DNA from 2 places in the Curtobacterium sp. LFS079 genome. Region 2 is predicted to be linked to the other one. Evidence: riboswitches for the same ligand, from Rfam matches in the RefSeq annotation. Region 2 holds a riboswitch; the other holds the start of a gene.

Region 1 (10,062 bases), on a different contig from region 2:
CGGCTCCTCGGCGTCTGCGATGGGCTCCCAGCCCGAGATCTCCGTCTCAGCCAGCGCGAAGGTCGACTTCAGCCGCATGGCGGTATCCACCAAGGCCGACCCGGACGCCAGGCTTCGCCAGTTGCTGAGCGCGCAGTCGGCTGGCTCCGTCCAAGCGGAATCTTCCAAGGGCACGCTGGGCGCGCCGCTGGCGAGCATGGTTTCCGTCTCGCCCTTCGGCTACCGGATTGATCCGTTCACGGGTGGGTACGGCGAATTCCACCGCGGCCGCGACTTCGCGGCCCAGTGTGGCACCGACGTCTACGCGGCGGCTTCCGGCAAGGTCACCTTCGCCGGCTGGCACCCCTATGGCGGTGGCAACCGGGTCGTGATCGACCACGGCAACGGCCTGGAAACCACCTACAACCATCTGTCCTCCTTCAACGTCACGGTCGGCCAAACGGTCAACCGGGGCGATGTGGTTGCCCTGAGCGGCACCACCGGCGCCTCCACCGGCTGCCACCTGCATTTCGAGGTCATGGTCAACGGCCAAGTCGTCGAACCGCTGGGCTGGCTGTAGCCCGATCTGATGGAGATCTCTCGCATGATTGTCACGTGCCGTGACCTGAATGTGACATTCGATCCGAATTGCTGTACCGTCTAAACCGCATCAACTTCTAGAGAGTTGATGCACTTGAGTGGATTGCCTAGCTCTGCCGCTGCTCAAGGATCCGTTCGCAAAACATCGTCTGGCAGAGGCGGGGGACCCACTTCCGGTCATCATCACGGTGGCCTTGGGGTTAAGTCGCAGATCTTTCCATATGGAACAGCTCTGCGGCCGGATGACTCCCATCCGAATCCGACAGCTTACCTCGCGGGCATAGGGAGAGGCCTCTACGTGTCTTCACGCACTATTGCTGCGCGCCACCGTGCCGCAGCCCCCAAGACTGCATCGCTTGCTGTCCTCGCCAAGACCGTTGGCAGCAACGCAGGCGGCATGGGCCGCCAGGCAGCCGTTATCGCCGCCGCTTCCGGCCTGGTCCTGACCAGCGGAGTCGCCGCAAACGCTGCCGAAACCAACGTTGCCCGCGAATCCAGCGCCGCTTCCACCCTGGAAGTCCAGACCGTCGCGCAGGCAAGCATCTCCGCCGGCTCCAGCGTTGCCATCAAGTTCGAGCGCCCCGCCGTCAAGACTGTTGCGGCCCCGGTTGTCGAGGAAGCCCCCGTCGAGGTCCAGGAATCGGCTCCGGCCGACAACACTCCTGTTGCCCAGCTTTCCGTCTCCACCCAGGCGCCGTCCACCAAGGCTGCCAGCGGCCAGGGTGCCGCGATCGCAGCTGCCGCCTACGCCCAGCTCGGCGTCGCACAGGACTGCACCGCCCTGGCCAGCAACGCCCTGGCCGCCGTCGGCATCCACTTCCACGGCTGGCCGGCCGACTACCTGTCCCTCGGCCGCACCGTCAGCGCCGCCGAGGCCCAGCCCGGCGACCTGATCTACTACCAGAACGGCGGCATGGGCATGGCCCACATCGCCGTGTACGTCGGCAACGGCATGGCTGTGCACGGCGGCTGGAACGGTGGAACTACCGCCCTCTACAGCGCATACGTCGGCTCCGGCCCGGTCTTCATCCGCGTCGGCGGCTAGTCAAAAAATTGAATTGAAATCCGGTTGCGACGGCGCCTGAGAGCGCCTGCGACCGGATGAGGGGGATTGGGGCCGGCATACCGCCGCCCCGGTCCCCTCTCCTTTTTTCCTGAAAACACCCTGGCATTCGTTGACTAGGGAAAAACCATGGCCCATGCGTTGAGCGGGCCGGCCCGCGGCCGTCCCCCGCATGGCGATGTCGCCGCGCTACTTGAACCTTCCCGATCGGGCCTCACTGGATCGCAGATCCTTGGCCGTCCGTCGATTCAGCGCGCAAACATGCCGCGAATCCACTCGAGCTTCGCCCACCCAAGTGGGCCCCTGCGACGAAGTCGGATTCTGCCTGCAACACCCATGGGGCGCCTGCCGTCTGCGTATGCGGAGCACCCAGGACATCGCCAAACGGGCCCAGTGCCCGCTGTCCCGGCATAGGGCAACCGCCAAAAGAAGAAATTCCGTCAGGACGCGATGGTCCCCCGGATCAGGGCTCGTCCTCGTCTAATCCCACAAGGAACAAATCATGAATCACCCGAAGCATTTGAAGACCCCGAAGCATCTGAAAGCCAAGCAGCAATTGAAAACCAAACCGTTGGACCGCCGCCTCTTCCTCGCAGGGGCAGGAGCTGTAGCGACCTTCGGCCTGACCGGTGCCGCGAAGGACCCGGGGGGTAATGCCTGGGGAGTCTACGGCCGGAACACGGACCCCACCACTCCCACCCCGGACCCCACCGCTCCCACCCCGGACCCCACCGCTCCCACCCCGGACCCCACGGCCCCGACCACGGATACTGGAGGAGTGACCCGTCCTTCCGGTCCCGAGTACGTCCGTTACGAAGATCTCTTTACGCCCGGTGATGATCTCCAGAGCGTTTTCAACAAGGTGCCCTACGGAAAGATCATCACGTTCCCGGCAGGGGAATTCACGTGGTCCGACTTCAAGAGCCCCAACGGCTGGCATGACGGAATCCGTCTTCCCACCGGTTTGAAGGGAATCGCCGGGTCCGGCATCGGGGTGACCCGTTTCCGGATGGTTCCCAATTCGTCCACCCAGGCCTATGTTGAGCCGTCCAGCGGGACCAATCCGATCTACATGTGGTTCATGGATAACGGCGACCAGTCGCCGGTGTTCCAGGACTTCACGCTCATCGGCACGGAGCAGGGACACCATTACAACGGCTTTGGCATCGCCAACACGCCGAACGCGACGTTCCAGCGGATCAAGTTCCACGGGGCGAACCGGGGCTACGGCAACTACCCTCCGGGTGAGACTTTCAGTCTCGGCCAGAACCACTGCGACAACATGCTGGTCCAGGATGTGGAGTTCGACAACAGGGATGAGGCAACGGGCGAACGCGTGGGGGCTTCCGCGCTGGGCTTCAACAACTCCCGCAATGCCGTAGTGAAGCGCGTGTACGCCCATCACGGGGTTTCCGGAATGGTGACTTTCTGGAACACGGAGAACATCTACACCGAAGACATCCACACGTGGACGCAGGGGTCGGGCGGGGGAGTCCTGTCCTCCTGCGGCATCAATCATGAGAACGCCACCGGTGTGATCCGCCACTTCCGTCCCAAGCTGATCGTTGCCGGACGCTACTCCGATCAGAAGCTGACGGACGACGGGGGCCTGCATTTGTCCTTCGGCAACTCCTACTCCGACCTCCTGGATGCGCAAATCCACGATCCCGTCTTCGACAAGAGCGAAAATGCTTCCGGGGCCTTGGCGATCCAGATCCCGGACAGTTACCCCACTCAGCAGATCCGGACCATGCCGCAGGTGTACTTCAACGGCACACTGGCACGGTCGATCGACAGGAACAACCCCGGCGACTTGAGCGGCGTCACGCCCGGTAACGCCTGGTTCCGCTACCACTAGGACGCTTCACCCAAAACCCCTGCTGGCCGCCCCGCCGGCGGGGGTTTTGGGGTTAAGCGCCAAGGGGAACCGGCCGTTCCCCACATGGCCGGCACATGAACATTGCCCGACACCTCCCGTGAACGGGCGCGCGGATTCGTTGTTCCGGCCATTGCATGTTTACTCTTGAGGTGTCGATCCACAGCCCGTACAAGCAGAGGGCAGCCGGCCCTCGCGCCCCTGACGGGTGCGGCCGTGAAGAGGTACGTGCATGCGCACACTCGTTCTGAATGCTGGATATGAACCGCTGGCGGTAGTTACCTTCCGCCGGGCGCTGGTCCTTGTGCTCACCGGAAAAGCTAGCGTAGTGGCCGAAGGCGACGAGCCTGTCGTCGGGCCGCGGGAGATCCTGGGCCGACCGTCCGTGATCCTCCTTAACCGCTACATCCGGCCGAGATACAACCGGATCACCGCTGTCACCCGCCGTGGCGTGCTGCGGCGGGATGCGCACCGGTGCGCCTATTGCGGCAAAGCAGCCCACACCATTGACCACGTCCTCCCCAAATCCAGGGGCGGCGCGGATTCCTGGGAAAACCTGGTGGCGGCGTGCCTGCGCTGCAACAACGACAAGAGTGACCACACTCCGGCCGAGATGGGCTGGAAGCTGCGTTTCACTCCGGCGGCCCCCACCGGGACCATCTGGCAGATCAAGGAGCTCGAGAAGCCTGCTCCTGCCTGGGACCCCTTCCTGTTGCCTGAATCGGCGGCCTGACCTCCTGGCGCGCCCCGCCCGGCACGATCGGCGGCCGGCGTGGCAGGTAGTCTGGGCGGGTGGAATTCGACGCGGTGATCCTCGCGGGAGGCAGGTCCTCCCGCCTTGGCGGCGTGCCCAAGTCCGGGCTGCTGTACGACGGCGCCACGCTCCTTGAGCGGGCAATGGCCGCAGCGCTGGGCGCCGGTTCGCTGGTCGTCGTCGGGCCCCGTCCGGAAAAGCTGCCGCCGGGGGCGCTGACCGTCCGGGAAGATCCGCCCTTCGCCGGGCCCGCCGCGGCGATAGCCGCGGGGCTGGGCGAACTCGGGAAAAGCGGAAGGCCGCAGGCTCCCTGGGTCCTGGTGCTGGCCTGCGACATGCCCCACGCAGCGACTGCCGTGCCTGCGCTCCTGGCCACCCTGGCGGAGCGTCCCGGGGCCGACGGCGTGCTGGGAGTTTCCTCCGACGGCAGGCAACAGCCCCTCCTGGCTGTGTACGCCACGGCCGCCCTGCGACGGTCCGTCGCCACGCGGGCCGCTGAGGGGACCTTAACGAACGCCCCGGTGTTCAGCCTGCTTGCTAGTCTTGATTTGCTGACCGCAGCCGTTCCCGAACACGCCGCCGACGACGTGGATACCTGGGACGATGCCGCTGCGCTCGGCGTGCACGGCGGCCCGTCGTGACACCAGTTGCACCGGACGTGGAGGCGCATCGTGAAGAGCCAGGAAGAAACCCTCGAAGAATGGTGCAGGTCCCTGCTGCAGGCCTTTGAACTCGAAGACACCCAGGTCGACATCGACGCCGTGCTGTCCCTCGCCGGCGTCGCCGCCCACTCGGTGGTGCGCCCGGCCGCCCCGCTGACCACCTTCGTGGCGGGCCTGGCCGCCGGCCTCGCCGCCGGTTCCGGCCAGGCGGACCAGAAGACGTCCATGGACGCCGCGATGGCCCTGGCCCGCAAGCTCTCCAAGGACTATGCTGCGGAATCCGGCACTGGGGAATCGGGCACTGCGGAATCCGACGCCGGATGACGGATGCGGAGGCCCCACACGATCACGGCCACCTGGATCATCTTTGGGACGAAGCAAGGCAACTCGCCTTCGACTGCGCGGCTCCCATCCCCGCCGGGCCCGTCCCTTTGGCTGAAGCGCTGGGCCGCACCCTTGCCGGGGATGTCCGCGCACTGCAGGACCTGCCGCATTACGCCTCGTCGGCCATGGACGGCTGGGCGGTCAACGGGAGCGGTCCGTGGATCCTCGCCGAGCCCGGCCATCGCCTTGCACCCCACCAGGCAAGCCCCATCGTCACCGGCGGCCTGATCCCGCCCGGGGCCAAAGCCGTATTGCGCAGCGAAAGCGGCGTGATTGCCACCGACGACGACGGCCTGCCGGTCCTGGCGCTGGGCGGAGGCGCCAAGCCGGGGGAGCCCCGCAACGGGCAGCACATCCGCCGTGCCGGCGAAGAAGCCGCTGCCGGGGAGATCCTCATCAAGGCCGGAACCGTGCTCAACCCGGCGCACCTCGCTGTAGCCGCGCTGGCCGGATGCGACGAACTCACAGTGCTCGGCAAACCGCTGGTCAAGTTCCTGTTCACCGGCTCGGAGGTCGTCACAGAAGGAGTCCCCGCGCCCGGACAGGTCCGTGACACCTTCGGCCCGCAGCTGGGCGCCGTCGTCGAACTCCTGGGCGGGATCCGAGGCGGCGAGCTGAGGGCCGGCGACTCCTACGACGAATGGCTCGAAGCGTTCCGGGAAGGTGAGTCGACTCCGGAAACCGCGCCGGCCGACGTCGTCATTACCACCGGCGGAACCGGGCGCTCGGGTACGGACCACCTGCGCAAGGCCGTCGCGGAACTGGGCGGGCGGCTGCTGATTGACGGCATCGCGATGCGGCCGGGGCACCCGGCCGTGCTGGCCGAACTGCCGGACGGCCGCTTCGTGCTGGGTCTGCCGGGCAATCCACTGGCGGCAATGATGGTGCTGTTCACCGTGGGGGCGCCGTTGCTGGCGGCCCTGGGCCACGAAAGCCTTGGCGAGGTGGGCGAAGTCCCCTGCGGCGCCACGCTCGACGCCCAGCCGGGCCGCACCCGGCTGATCCCGTTCAAGTTCGTCTATGGCCTGGCATCCCCGGCCCAGCATGCGGGCTCCGGGATGATGCGCGGCCTGGCGGGCGCTGACGGCGTCATGGTGGTCCCCCCGCACGGCGTGCAGCTCGGGGCCCCTGTGCCGGCCTTCCCCTTGCCGTGGGGGCCGCCGCTTCCCGCGCCGAACCCGGAAGAGAAGCCGCGGAAAACCGCGAAGCCGGCGCGGAAGGCCCCGTCCGGCCCGGTGGACTGGAGCGCACTGGATGCCTGAACCGGCCCGCGATACCCGGATCCGCCGTCCTGCCCGGATGTCGGGCATCAGTGGCATCACATCTGCGTGCTTGCCATGATGGTCCTATGAACAGGCACGCGCCCCAACAGGACATCAACGAAGATGACCTCCAGATCCACGAGCCCAAGCGCTCCGCAGCTGGCGTCAAAGCTGTAACGGTGGCCTTGGAGCGGGGGCTCGCGCAGGCCGGTGTCAGCCGGACTGTGCGTTCCATGCTGCGGGTCAACCAACGTGACGGTTTCGACTGCCCGGGCTGTGCATGGCCCGAGTCCATCACCGGACGGCGCAGCCCGGCCGAGTTCTGTGAAAACGGCGCCAAGGCCATCGCCGAGGAAAGCACCACCCGCACCGTCACCCCGGAATTCTGGGCCGCGCATTCGCTGGCTGAACTGGACGACAAGACCGAGTACTGGCTTGGCAGCCAGGGACGCATCACCGAACCCGTGGTCCTGCGTCCAGGGGACACACACTACTCGCGGATCAGCTGGGGCGACGCCTTTGCCCTGATCGCCGAACACATAGCAGCGTCGACGCCGGATCGCTGCGTGTTCTACACCTCGGGCCGGACGGCGAACGAGACCGCGTTCATGTACCAGTTGTTCGCCCGCTCGCTGGGCACGAACAACCTGCCGGACTGCTCGAACATGTGCCACGAGTCCTCGGGCTCGGCCCTGAACCCGACCATAGGTATCGGCAAGGGCACCGTCTCCCTGGAGGACATCCACGAGGCGCAGCTGGTGTTCGTCGTCGGGCAGAACCCGGGCACCAACCACCCGCGCATGCTGTCCGCGCTGAAGGAATGCAAGGGCAACGGAGGCAAGGTGGTGGCCGTGAACCCGCTGCCCGAGGCCGGCCTGCTCAACTTCAAGGACCCCCAGACGCTCAACGGCGTCATCGGCGGCGGAACGACCATTGCGGACGAGTTCCTGCAGATCAAGGTGGGCGGTGACCTCGCGTTGTTCCAGGCGCTGGGCCACCTGCTGCTGGAAGAAGAGAAGCGCAATCCTGGCACCGTGGTGGACCGGGCGTTCATCGAGGCACAGACGGTCGGATTCGAAGCCTACGCCGAGGCCCGTTCCACCCTGGATTGGGAAGTCACGGAGAAGGCAACCGGACTTGACCGTAGGGAAATCACCAAGATCGCCGGCATGCTGGCATCTTCCAAGGCAACGATCATCTGCTGGGCGCTGGGGCTGACTCAGCAGCCGCATTCCGTGGACACGCTGCGGGAGATCATCAACCTGCTCCTGCTGCAGGGCAACTTCGGCAAGACGGGCGCCGGTGCCTGCCCGGTCCGCGGACACTCGAACGTGCAGGGCGACCGCACCATGGGTATCTGGGAAAAGCCGACGGAGGCGTTCCTCCTCGCCCTGGACCAGGAGTTCGGCTTCACCATGCCCCGCGAGCACGGCTACGACTCCGTGGAAACCCAACACGCCCTGGAAAACGGCGACATCGACGTCTTCGTCTCGATGGGCGGCAACTTTGCCGCCGCGGGCTCGGACACTGAAGCCTTGGAAGCGGGGCTGCGGAAGGCCGGCCTGACCGTGCACATTTCCACCAAGCCCAACCGCGGGCACGTCGTCCACGGCAAGACATCCCTGATCCTGCCCACGCTCGGCCGCACCGACACCGATGACAAGCACCCGGGCGGCCGCCAGTTCCTGTCCGTTGAAGACTCGATGTCCGTCATCCACAAGACCCAGGGCCGCCTGGAGCCGGTGTCCGGGCACCTGCTGAGCGAACCGGTGATCGTAGCCCGGATGGCCCAGGCCGTCCTGGGCGACGACCACCCGGTGGACTGGCGGGCCATGGCCGAGGACTACGGCGTCATCCGCGACCACATCTCGCGTACCATTCCGGGCTTCGAGGATTTCAACGCCCGCGTCCGGAACAAGAACGGCTTCGTGCTGCCCAACCCGCCGCGGGACACGCGGACCTTCGCCACGGATATCGGCAAGGGCCGATTCACCGTGAGCCCGCTGGAGTACCTTGAGGCTCCGGAAGGCCATCTGATCCTGCAGACCATGCGCAGCCACGACCAGTACAACACCACCTTCTACGGCTTGGACGACCGTTACCGCGGGGTGTCCGACGGCCGTCGGGTGATTCTGGTGCATCCGGAAGACCTTGGCCGGCTTGGCTTCAAGGACCGTGACATGGTGGACGTGATCTCCACCTTTGCCGGCAGTGAGCGCCGCGCTGACAAGTTCCGCCTGATCGCCTACCCCACGGCCCGCGGGAGCGCTGCAGCGTACTTCCCGGAAGCCAATGCCCTGGTGCACCGCGAACTGGTGGCCCGGGAATCGAACACGCCCGGCTTCAAGGCCATGGTGGTGCGCTTCGTGAACCATGTTTCAACCCCGGAGGGCAGCTGAATGGGACGCATGACCCAGCGCCGCAAGGTCCATAAGTTCGTGCTGGACGGCTCCCCCCAGGCCGCCGAGCATCCGGTCCGGTACCGGGAGGACGTGCTCGCCGTCGAGGAGCCCCTGGAGATCCGCCTGGGCCGGATGTCCTTCTCCGTCACCATGCGCACTCCCGGCGACGACTTCGACCTTGTTGCCGGCTTCCTGGTGTCCGAAGGCGTGATCTGGGATCCGGCGCAACTGGTCTCCCTGCGCTTCTGCGCCGGCGAAGACGAGGACGGCGTGCAGACCTTCAATGTGGTGGAAGCCCAGCTCCGGCCCGACGTCGTCCTGCCGGACACCGGACGCAATGTCTACACCTCGAGTTCCTGCGGTATCTGCGGCACCGATTCGATCGAGGCCGTGCGCAAGACCCTGCGACATAACACCGCCGACGACGGCCTCCGGGTTCCGGTGGAAACGGTCGCCGCCCTGCCTGACCGGCTCCGCGAAGCCCAGGCGGTGTTCGACAAGACCGGCGGCGTGCACGCGGCAGGGCTGTTCCGGATCGACGAGGACGGAGCCGCGGAACTGCTGTGCCTGCGCGAGGACGTGGGCCGGCACAACGCCGTCGACAAGGTGGTGGGCTGGGCGCTGCGCGAAGGCAAGCTCCCCTTGTCGGGTACGGTGCTGCAGGTTTCCGGACGCGCCTCCTTCGAACTGGTGCAGAAAGCCGCCCTGGCCGGAATTCCGATGCTGGCCGCGGTCAGTGCTCCCTCCAGCCTGGCAGTGCAGCTTGCCGAAGAAACCGGTGTGACCCTCGTCGGTTTCAGCCGCCGCACCAGCCTGAACGTCTACGCGGGAAGCGAGCGGCTGCTGAGCGGTGCGGCGTCCCGGGCCTGACACACCCGGCTGCAGAGAGAGTCGGCAATCACTTGGCGATTGGCCGTTGACGACGTAGATTTTTATCCATCGAATGGAAACGCTGTTCCGCGCAGCTTTGTCCGCACCATGACAAGCCTGCTTCCCATCGGGGCTTACGGCCCGGCCGACAACAGACGGCGGGGCGCTAGGGGGATCTGAATTGCACGACGACCGGCGACTGACCGAAAA
Region 2 (10,062 bases):
GCCGCGGCGAGCACACCGAGGAGCACCACCACGATCCGCAGCCAGGGCAGCCATGACGCATCGCGGCCCAGCAGCACGGCGGACCAGATCGAGCCGGCAAGGACCGGGGCGGCGAGCACCGCCCGGGCCGGCCAGTGCACCCGGCCGCGCCAGAGCTCCACGCCGCCGATGCCCACCAGGGCCGCGATCGCCGGAGCCAGCGCCACCGCGTAGTACGGGTGAACGATCCCGCTCATGAAGCTGAAGATGCCCGCCGTGACCAGCAGCCAGCCGCCCCACAGCAGGAGCGCGGCGCGGGTCCGGGAGGTCCGGACCTCGCGGCGGGTGAACCACAGCCCCGCGGCCAGCAGGATCAACGAGGCCGGAAGCAGCCACGAGACCTCGGCGCCGAAACTGGTGCCGAACATGCGCAGCAGCCCGGCCGCGCCGCCGAAGCCGGCGTTCCCGCCCGCACCGCCGCCCATGCCTCCGCCCGCACCGCCGCCCATGCCGCCCCCGCCGGGCATGCCTTCGCCCGAGCCGGTGATGCGGCCCAGGCCGTTGTAGCCGAAGGTCAGTTCCAGGAAGCTGTTGTTCTCCGACCCCGCCATGTACGGCCGGGCCGACGCCGGGGTGAGTTGGAACAACGCGATGTAGCTGCCCGCCACCACGAGGATTCCGCCCAGCGCACCGAGCAGGTGCAGCAGCCGGCGGCGCAGCGTGGTGGGCGCGGCCCACAGATAGGCCAGCCCCAGGCCGGGCACCACCAGGAAGCCCTGCAGCATCTTTGTCAGGAACGCGAGTCCGATCACCGCGCCGGCGGCCGCGAGCCATTTCCAGCCGGCCTGTTCGATGGCCCGGGTGGTGAGATATGCGGCCAGGACCAGGCACAGGGTGAGCATGGCGTCCGGGTTGTTGAAGCGGAACATCAGCGCGGCCACCGGGGTGAGAGCCAGCGCGCCGCCGGCCAGCAGCCCCGCCGCGGGACCGGACACCCGCTTCACCGCCAGGTACAGGAGCCCGACGGCGGCCACGCCCATGAGTGCCTGCGGAACCAGCATGCTCAGCGGCGAGAAGCCGAACACGCGGCCCGCGAGGGCAGGGATCCACAGCGAGGCCGGCGGCTTGTCCACCGTGATGGCGTTGCCGGCGTCGAGCGAACCGAAAAGCAGGGCGGTCCAGTCCTTGGTGCCAGCCTGCACGGCGGCGGCGTAGAAGGAGTTGGCGTAGCCGGTGGCCGCGAGGTTCCACAGATACAGCACCGCTGTGGCCAGCAGCAGCCCGACGGCGGATGGCCGCACCCAGGGGGGCTGCCCGCCGAAGGCGAGCCGGGACCAGCCGGTTCTGCTCGGGTGTTCCTGCTCGCGGGTGACGGCCGCCGGGGTGGCGGGCGAGGCCGGGGTAGCGGGCGTCATGGTGGAGGTCATCGGGCTGCCGTTTCTGCTTCGACGGGACGGGAATCTGTAGTCTCTCCGGCCGGGGGCGCCGGCCGCGGCCGGAACACCCACAGCCGGAACAGCAGGAAGCGCAGGACCGTGGCGGCGAGGTTCCCCCCCACGACGGTGACGACTTCCACCCAACGTTCGGGCGCCGTCGTACCGTTATGCACCAGGGCGAGGGCACCGGAGGTCAGCCCAAGGCCGATGCCGAACACCAGGAGTCCCTCGAAATGGTGCCGCATGGCGCCGCCGCCCTGGATGCCGAACGTGAAGCGGCGGTTGGCGCCGGTGTTGGCGATGGCTGTCACCAGCAATGCCAGGAAGTTGGCCAGCTGCGGGTCCATAAAGCCACGGCAGAACAGGAAGAGGAACAGGTAAGCCAGGGTGGACGCGGCGCCGATCGCGCCGAAACGCACCAGCTGGCCGAAGAGCCTGTTGCGCGGGTTCTTCTCGGCCGCGCGGTCGGCGGCGGGCAACGGACCGCGAGCGAGGGCTGCGCGGAGCTCGGGAACCGGGATGCGGCCGCTGAGCAGGTCGCGGCTCAGCCGGGCCATTCCGCGGAGGTCGGCCAAGGCTGTGCGGACCACGTCCACGCTGGAATCGGGATCGTCGATCCAGTCGACGGGCACCTCGTGGACGCGCAGCCCGCAGCGTTCGGCCAGGACCAGCAGTTCGGTGTCGAAGAACCACTCCTTGTCCAGGGTGTGCGGGAGGATCCGCTGCGCCACGTCGGCCCGGATGGCTTTGAAGCCGCATTGGGCGTCGCTGAACCGGGCACCCATGAGGGACTGCAGGATCAGGTTGTAGCTGCGGGAGATGAATTCCCGTTTGGGCCCGCGGACTACCCGGGAACTGCGGGTCAGCCGGGTTCCGATCGCCAGGTCCGAATGTCCCGAAATCAGCGGCGCCAGCAGCGGTGCCAGGGCGGCGAGGTCCGTGGAGAGGTCCACGTCCATGTAGGCAAGCACGGGTGCCGGGGAGGCCAGCCAGACTTTCCGCAGGGCGTTGCCTCGGCCCTTCTCGCCGAGGTGGACCGCGAGCACTTCGGGCAGTTCCCGGCCCAGGCGCTCGGCGATTTTCAGCGTGGCGTCCGTGCTGGCGTTGTCCGCGATGGTGATCCGGAAAGGATGCGGGAAGCTTGCCCGGAGGTGGCCGTGGAGTCTGCGTACGCACTCTTCGAGGTCGCGCTCCTCGTTGAAGACGGGGATGGTGACGTCGAGGACGGCGGTCCCGGAACGGGTGTCCACGGGAGCGTGGCGGAGCAGGGTTGCCGTGCCGGGGCGGGAATCGGCGGGAGCGTGCCGGAAGGTGCTGCGGCGGGTTCCCTGTGGCGGGACCGCGCAGTCTGCGCTTGCGGGAGTTGAGTCTGTGAGTGCCATGGATCCACAGTGACGGCGCGGGATTTGCGTGCTTTAGGTCCCGGCTGTGTTGCGCCTGTGGAAGTGGCGGGGATGCAAGAGCGGCCCGTCCCTATGAAGGGACGGGCCGCTCTGCGGTGCCATTGTGGCCGGGCGTGCCGGCTTAGTACCAGTTGTTGGCGTAGTGGAAGGCAAGCGCTGCCGACGGCGATCCGTAGCGTTCCTGGATGTACTTCAGGCCCCATCGGATCTGGGTCCTGAAGTTGGTCTGCCAGTCCGCGCCCTCAGTGGCCATCTTGGTGCCGGGCAGGGACTGCACGATTCCATATGCGCCGCTGGAGACGTTGGTGGCCGTGGTGGTCCAGTTCGACTCCCTGGTCCACAGGATCCGCAGCGAATCCATCTCGCCCGGGCCCCAGCCGAAGGAGGAGAGCAGGCTCGCGGCGTAGGCCTGCGCAGCCGCGGGGTCGTTCACGGGTGCGGGTTTCGCGGGAGCGGCGGGCTTGGGGGCGGCGGCGACCTTTACCGGTGCAGGCTTTGGCGCGGCCTTCGGGGCGGCAGGCTTCCCGGCCGCGGGCTTTGCGGCCGCCTTCAGCGCGTCCGAAGGCGTGGCACTGGGAGTTGCCGACGCCGTTGCGGCGGCGCTCGCCTGCGGCGCGGACTCGGAAGCCCGGCTGGCATCGAAGGTCTGGTTGGCGGCCTGTCCGGCGGCACCGGCGCCCACGACCAAGGCCAACACGCCGGCCGTGACGGCGAGGCGCTGGCTGGTGCTGCGCAGGGCGGCAGCTTTCTTCAGAACGGTGCGCGGAGCGGAAGCGTCCGCCCGGCGGCGCCCATGCAGGCGCGACTGATCCTTGGCAGGAGACATGGGTATACCTCTCAACGCCTGCGGAGTTAGCTGTCGGGTTCGGATGAGGTCATCCGGCCGCACACCAGCGGAGATTCTGGTTCTGCGGCTTCACCCCAAGGACCTGCCATGAACGGTTGGCGGTCCGGAGACTCTGGGTCCCCCGTCTCTGCCCGGAATGTTGGGGCACCGGGGAGCGGCAGAGCTCGGCGACTGCCCGGTGGTGGCCTGAACTATCCGGCGCACCCTTTCGACGGTACAGGACCGTCGCGCGAAAGTCACATTTAGGTAACGGAGATCACGACGGCGGTGAGTCGCCTTGCGCAGGCGCGCTCCGGCGTCGTGGGTTCAGGCGCGTGTCAGGGAAGCGGCAGCCGCACGGCGAATTCGGTGCGGCCCGGACGGGAGCTGACCTCCACCGAACCCCCGTGCGCACGCACGATCGATTCGACGATCGACAGGCCAAGGCCCGAGCTGCCTTCGGTGCCGGTCCGGGCGGTGTCGGCCCGGGCAAAGCGGGAGAAGATCCGGTCCTGGAACTCCGGCGGGATGCCGGCGCCGTCGTCGGTCACGGTGATCACCGCGGTGCCGTCGGCCGAACGCATCACCCCGGTGGTCACAGTGGTTCCGTCTGCAGTGTGCTTGCGGGCATTGGAAAGCAGGTTGGCCAGGACCTGGTGGAGCTGGGTGGCGTCGCCGCGGACCGTCAGAGGTTCGTCCGGAAGCTCCAGCTGCCACACGTGCCCCGGGGCCATGACCTTCTCGTCGCTGACGGTTTCGACCACCAGCTGGGTGAGGTCCAAGTCGCCGAATGTCACCGGCTTTCCTTCGTCCAGGCGGGCCAGCAGCAGGAGGTCCTCCACCAGCGCCGTCATGCGTTCGGACTGGCTTTGCACCCGGCCCAGGGATTTTCGGCCGTCCTCGCTGAAGTTCTCGGTCATCCGCAGCAGTTCGGTGTAGCCGCGGATCGCGGTGAGCGGGGTGCGGAGCTCGTGGGACGCGTCGGCCACGAACTGGCGCACCCTCGTCTCGCTCAACTGGCGGGCTTCAAGTGCGTTGGAGACATTGTCCAGCATGAGGTTCAGGGCGTGCCCCACGCTGCCTACTTCGGTGCCGGGGTGGGCAGCAGCTTTCGGGACACGCACCGCCAAGGCCACCTCGCCGGCGTCGAGCGGAAGCCGCGAAACCTTGGTGGCCACCTCGGAAAGCTGCTCCAGCGGGCGCATGGTCCGCCGGATCATGACGGTCCCGGCGAGGCCGATCAGCCCCAACCCGCCCAGGGACACCAGCACCATGGTCAACACCAGCGAGGCTTCGGTACCTTGTTTCGCCCCCAGCGGCAGCCCGGTGACGATGGTGTCGCCGTAGGGAGTTTCCGTCGCCACCAGCCGGTAATCTCCGTTGGACAGCGTGCGGTCCACATGCAGGCCGTTGCCGGGCAATTGCAGGAGGACCTGCTTGTCCGCGGCCGAGAGATCGGCCCGGACCCCGTCGGGGTCGATGAATCCGGCGCTGTTGACCGTTGATCCCAGGATCCTTGCATTGAGCGTTCCGGCCCCCTGGCCGCGGGCGTCCAGCGGGTCGGGGCCCCGGTTGGGGTTTCCCGACGGCGGCCTGCCGAACTCGGTTGCCCGGTGCGCCGCCTGCGACAGCTGTTCGTCCAGCTGCCGGGTCAGGAAAAGGTCCATGGAGGCGTAACTGACGATCCCGACGGCTCCGCAGATTGCCACCAGGAGGGCCATGGAAACGAGGATCAGCCGGGTGCGCAGATGCCAGGTGGCAGGGTTCAGCCAATACCGGCCGGGCTGCCGGGGTGCTCCGGAAAGCTTGGACACGCCGGCCCCTATTCGGCGGGCTTGATGACGTAGCCCGCGCCGCGCACGGTGTGGATCATCGGCGGGTGCTCGGCGTCGATCTTCTTGCGCAGGTAGGAAATGTACAGTTCCACGATGTTGGCCTGACCGCCGAAGTCGTAGTCCCAGACGCGGTCCAGGATCTGGGCCTTGCTGATGACCCGCCGCGGGTTCTCCATGAGGTAGCGCAGGAGCTCGAACTGGGTGGCGGTGAGCGCGATGTCCTGCCCGGCGCGGGACACCTCGCGGGTGTCGACGTTCAGCGTAAGGTCGCCCACCACCAGCTCCGCGGTGTCCATGGCGGCCACGCCCGAGCGCTGCACCAGGCGGTGCAGGCGCAGCAGGACTTCCTCCATGCTGAACGGCTTGGTGACGTAGTCGTCCCCGCCTGCGGCCAGCCCCGTGATGCGGTCCTTGACGTCGTCCTTGGCGGTGAGGAAAAGCGCCGGAACTTCCGGCGCAAAGGCGCGGATCCTGCCCAGCAGCTCCACGCCGTCGAACCCTGGAAGCATGACGTCCAGCACCAGTACGTCCGGGCGGAAGTCCTTGGCAAGCCTGACCGCGGCCGGGCCGTCTCCGGCTACTTCGACCGACCAGCCGGCCATGCGCAGGCCCATGCTCATCAGTTCCGCGAGGCTTGGTTCGTCGTCAACCACCAGGGCGCGGATGGGGGAGCCGTCCGGGTGGCTGAGCTGCGGAAGGTTGTTGGTGGAGGAGTGCGAGGATGCCATGGGACAAGCCTCCGATCTGGCCGTTTGCTGCCGCTTTGCGCTTCCTGTGAGCAGGCTGTGAGTCCTAAGCGTAGTCCCCACCGCCTCCCTAACCTCGCTCCGCTTCGGCCAGGGAACCCAGGCGGCGTGGGCCCAGCGAAGGCCCCGAACGGAGCGAAGATTCGCCTGTGCTCACAGGAGCGGCTTCCGTGCGACACAGCCCGTGCACAGCAATGCGGCTGAGTCTGGGTGGGACAACGATCCCATCCCAAAGATTCGGAGAAGACCATGGAACGACAGGATCCTCCCGCAACCCCCGCCCCCGACGGACCGGCCACCGGTGCCCGGGAGCCGGAAAACCGGCAGGCCTTCCAGCCGGTTCAGCCTGGGCAATTCCCGACGGCGGCCGAACCTTCGGCCGGTTGGGGCACCCCGACGCCACAGGCCCAAGCCCCGGCCGGCTGGGGTGCGCCGTCTGGGCAGCCGTCCGCCGGCTGGGGTGTGGCGCCCGGCCGGAGCGCGGGGCCAACCGCGCCGGGCGGGGGTATCTCCGGTAAGTGGACCCTGAAGAAGGGGCTCATCGCAGGAGGCGTCGCCGTCGTCGTTGCCGGAGCAACCGCTGCCGGAGTCTATGCAGCGGGCAACGGGGCGGCAGCCGGTGCCGGAACCCAGGGCGCCGGTGGCATGGCCGGGCAGAACGGGATGTCGGCCCAGGGCGGGCCGGGCGGTTTGGGCATGAACGGCGGCGGCTTTGCGCCGGACGGACTGGGCATGGGCGCCGGTGGACTGGCGGCTGCGGTCCATTCCGAATACGTGATCCTGCGGAACGGGAAATACGTGAACATGGCTTCGCAGTCCGGCACGGTGACGGCGGTTTCGAACGATTCCATCACGGTCAAGAGCGGGGACGGATTCACCCGCAGCTACAGCCTCGGCAGCGACCTCGTGGTGTCGCAGGGCATGCAACGCGGGATGAACCAGGGAAACACCCTGAGCATTTCGGACGTGCAAAGCGGCGACAGCGTGCGGATCGCTGCGCTGCAGGAATCCGGAAACTACACGGCCGAGACCATCCAACTGGTCACGGGAACATCGAACGGCACAGGAGCCGGCACCGGGCCCGGCACAGGGTCCTCCAGCAACTGACTTCAGAAAAAGCGGACGCTGGAGGGGCCTCGGTCGGTGGCTCCGGGCGGCAGTCCGGAGTCACCCCAGACCCTTCAGTCACACCCGCCAGTCTTCTCCGGGGCTCCTAGCAGACGTTTCAGAGAAAATTTTCCGGAAGGAGCGGAATCCCGATTGGACAAGAGATGTTTCATATCTTGAGATTCTGGCGGACCGGGAGATTCTGCCCCAAGATTCCAAAATGGCCTTCCAAGGCGAAGGATCTTCGATTATTTCACTTGGGTATGGGATTGTGACGAACCGAAGTCGGTCACATTTGGTCATTCTGAAATTGTGATTTAGCGCACAATAGTCCTTCGCGTCTCAGGATGTGGACGGATCTGCGCTTTGTTACTTGCAAGTTCCCTTTATTACGTTGCACACTTCAAATGTGAACAAGAACTCAACAGCACCTGCAGCCGCAGCAATCGGGACCAGCGCACCCGCTGGCATCGCGATGAGCTGTTGTCGAATGTACGCCTAACTTCCGACCCCAAGAAGATCCAGGCATTCGTCCCTTGCCCAACGTCGGGCGCCTTTCCCCAACTCATTGCGGGGACCGTATAAGCATTCGAAGCCGCGATGACGGCCATTCACATTGAGGTAAGCACTCCCATGTCAGTTGCATCCGGATACGTCCACATCTCTGTTCGAAACGCCAACAAGGCGGCATCCAACGCCGGCCTGCGCCCCGGCCTGGGCGGTCGCCCCGGCTACGTCCAGCCCGGCCCCGCCGGTGCAGGCCAGGCCCCGGGCTACGTTCCCCAGGGCTACAACCCCAACTCCTACGGACAGCTCCGGGCGGTTCCGGCCAACGAGGCGGCACCCCTGACTGCACCCACTCCGGTCCTTGCGCCTTCCGAGCGTGCGATCCGCCCCGTCCCCGGCGACAACGTCGCCCGCGGCTTCGTGCTCTACATGGGCATTGACGAGGACACCGCCGCGGCCGCTGGCACCTCCATTGCCAAGCTCGCCCAGGAGATCCGCGCCTACGCCCAGTCCCTCGTGACCGGCGCCGAGAGCTACGCAGCCGTCGCGGTTGCTCCGGCCAGCGCCCCGGGTTCCGCGCTCGACGTCGTCCGCTCCACCTTCGGTGACCCCACCGTCGGCAACCGCCAGCGCGCAGAGGCCGTCCGTCCGCAGCCGCAGCAGGAAGCCCGCCCCTCCGGCGTGCTGATCGACCTCGCCCGCCGCGAAGTGCACCTCGACGGTGAATCCCTGAACCTGACCTTCAAGGAGTTCGAACTCCTGAACTACCTGGTCGAGAACGGCACCCGCACCGTGGGCCGCGACGAACTCCTCGAGGGCCTGTGGCGCAACGCCGAGGAAGTGCCGAACGAGCGCACCATCGACGTCCACATCCGCCGCCTGCGCTCCAAGCTCGGCCGCCTCGCCAACACCGTGCGCACGGTCCGCGGCCAGGGCTACCGCTTCTACGAGCACCCCGAGGTCATCGTCTGGGCCGCTCCGGAATACTCGATCTAATCCTCAGCCGCGCCGAAAGGCGGCACGATCCCTCTGCGCCTGCGCTCGTTCCTCACGCAACAACGGCGCTATCGGGATGTGCCGCCTTTCGGCGTCTCACCCTTCCCGCGAGCATGTGCCTCCGCGGCTAAAGTTGGGGGCATGAGCGAGCACCACATCAAGCGCTTGGTGATCATGCGCCATGCCAAGTCCGACTGGCCCATGGGCGTCCCGGACCACGACCGGCCGCTGGCCGAGCGGGGGCACCGGGAGGCTCCTTTGGCGGGCAAGTGGCTCCTGAAGCACGGGGTGGTCCCGGACTTCATCCTGTGTTCCTCGGCCTTGCGGACCCGCCAGACCTGCACCTGGGTGTGCAGCGAGCTCGGCGAGAAAGCCCCGACGCCGAAGCTTGAGGGCGGCCTCTACGCCGCCTCCGCGCCGCGGATGCTCAGCATCATCAACCACGTGCCGGACACCGTCAGTACGCTCATGGTCTTCGCGCACATGCCGGGCGTCCAGGATCTTGCCATGCACCTGGCTTCCCGGGATTCGGACCATGAGGCGTACATGGATGCCGCCAGTCATTACCCCACCAGCGCCTTGACGGTCATGGAACTGGAGAAGCCGTGGGCGGAGCTGGACGGGCAGGACGCCCGCCTCACTCACTTCGCCGTGCCGCGGCCGAAATAGCCCCGCCCGAGGCGTCTGGCGCAGCCCGGTCCGGGCCGCGGCGGACCGCGTCCGCGAACACCACGACGGCGGTCACGGCCAGTCCCAGCCCGATCGACGCCAGTACGTCGCTCATCCAGTGGTAGCCAAGGTAGACGCGGCTGAAGGCCACCAGAAGCGTCCCGGCAAGGGCGGCCGCCGGGGCGAGCACCGCCGTCGAACGCCGGATCGAACGCGAGGCCAGGAAATAGGCGAGGACGAACAGGAACACCGCCGTGCCCAGGGTGTGCCCGGACGGGAAGGACAGCGCGTCATCGGGACCCATGAGGAAGTCCCGGGAAGACGGGCGCGGGCGTGCCACCCACCCCTTGATCACACTGGACAGGGCCACCGTGAAGCCCATCGCGAGCAGCAGGAGGGCAGGCCGCCAGACTTCACGGCTCCGGAGCCACCACAACCCGCAGAAGACCACCCCGATCACCGACATCCACAATGGCGCGGTCACGGTGGTCACCGCAGCGAGCAATGCGGTCAGGAACGGGCCGCGGATTGCCACGAGGGCGTCGTGGACCGGGCCGT

What was found. Region 2 has a riboswitch for cyclic di-AMP ahead of ACNQPB_RS19660 (aggregation-promoting factor C-terminal-like domain-containing protein). Riboswitches for the same ligand answer to the same signal wherever they lie in the genome.
Region 1: another riboswitch for cyclic di-AMP. It lies ahead of ACNQPB_RS15645 (NlpC/P60 family protein); the one in region 2 lies ahead of ACNQPB_RS19660 (aggregation-promoting factor C-terminal-like domain-containing protein).

The regions. Positions count from the first base shown of each region.
Region 1 is NZ_JBFPFO010000010.1:82,508-92,569, reverse strand. Features, by position in the region: gene ACNQPB_RS15650 (M23 family metallopeptidase) at 1-559, shown strand, start outside; cyclic di-AMP (ydaO/yuaA leader) riboswitch at 706-874, shown strand; gene ACNQPB_RS15645 (NlpC/P60 family protein) at 878-1,624, shown strand; gene ACNQPB_RS15640 (hypothetical protein) at 2,145-3,500, shown strand; gene ACNQPB_RS15635 (HNH endonuclease) at 3,751-4,251, shown strand; gene mobA (molybdenum cofactor guanylyltransferase) at 4,311-4,913, shown strand; gene ACNQPB_RS15625 (DUF6457 domain-containing protein) at 4,944-5,258, shown strand; gene ACNQPB_RS15620 (molybdopterin molybdotransferase MoeA) at 5,255-6,580, shown strand; gene ACNQPB_RS15615 (FdhF/YdeP family oxidoreductase) at 6,667-8,979, shown strand; gene fdhD (formate dehydrogenase accessory sulfurtransferase FdhD) at 8,980-9,852, shown strand; gene ACNQPB_RS15605 (alpha-mannosidase) at 10,034-10,062, shown strand, end outside.
Region 2 is NZ_JBFPFO010000021.1:2,629-12,690, forward strand. Features, by position in the region: gene ACNQPB_RS19650 (ArnT family glycosyltransferase) at 1-1,406, opposite strand, end outside; gene ACNQPB_RS19655 (bifunctional glycosyltransferase family 2/GtrA family protein) at 1,403-2,797, opposite strand; gene ACNQPB_RS19660 (aggregation-promoting factor C-terminal-like domain-containing protein) at 2,940-3,644, opposite strand; cyclic di-AMP (ydaO/yuaA leader) riboswitch at 3,648-3,822, opposite strand; gene ACNQPB_RS19665 (sensor histidine kinase) at 3,983-5,458, opposite strand; gene ACNQPB_RS19670 (response regulator transcription factor) at 5,467-6,207, opposite strand; gene ACNQPB_RS19675 (hypothetical protein) at 6,475-7,332, shown strand; gene ACNQPB_RS19680 (winged helix-turn-helix domain-containing protein) at 7,966-8,835, shown strand; gene ACNQPB_RS19685 (SixA phosphatase family protein) at 8,977-9,504, shown strand; gene ACNQPB_RS19690 (phosphatase PAP2 family protein) at 9,473-10,062, opposite strand, start outside.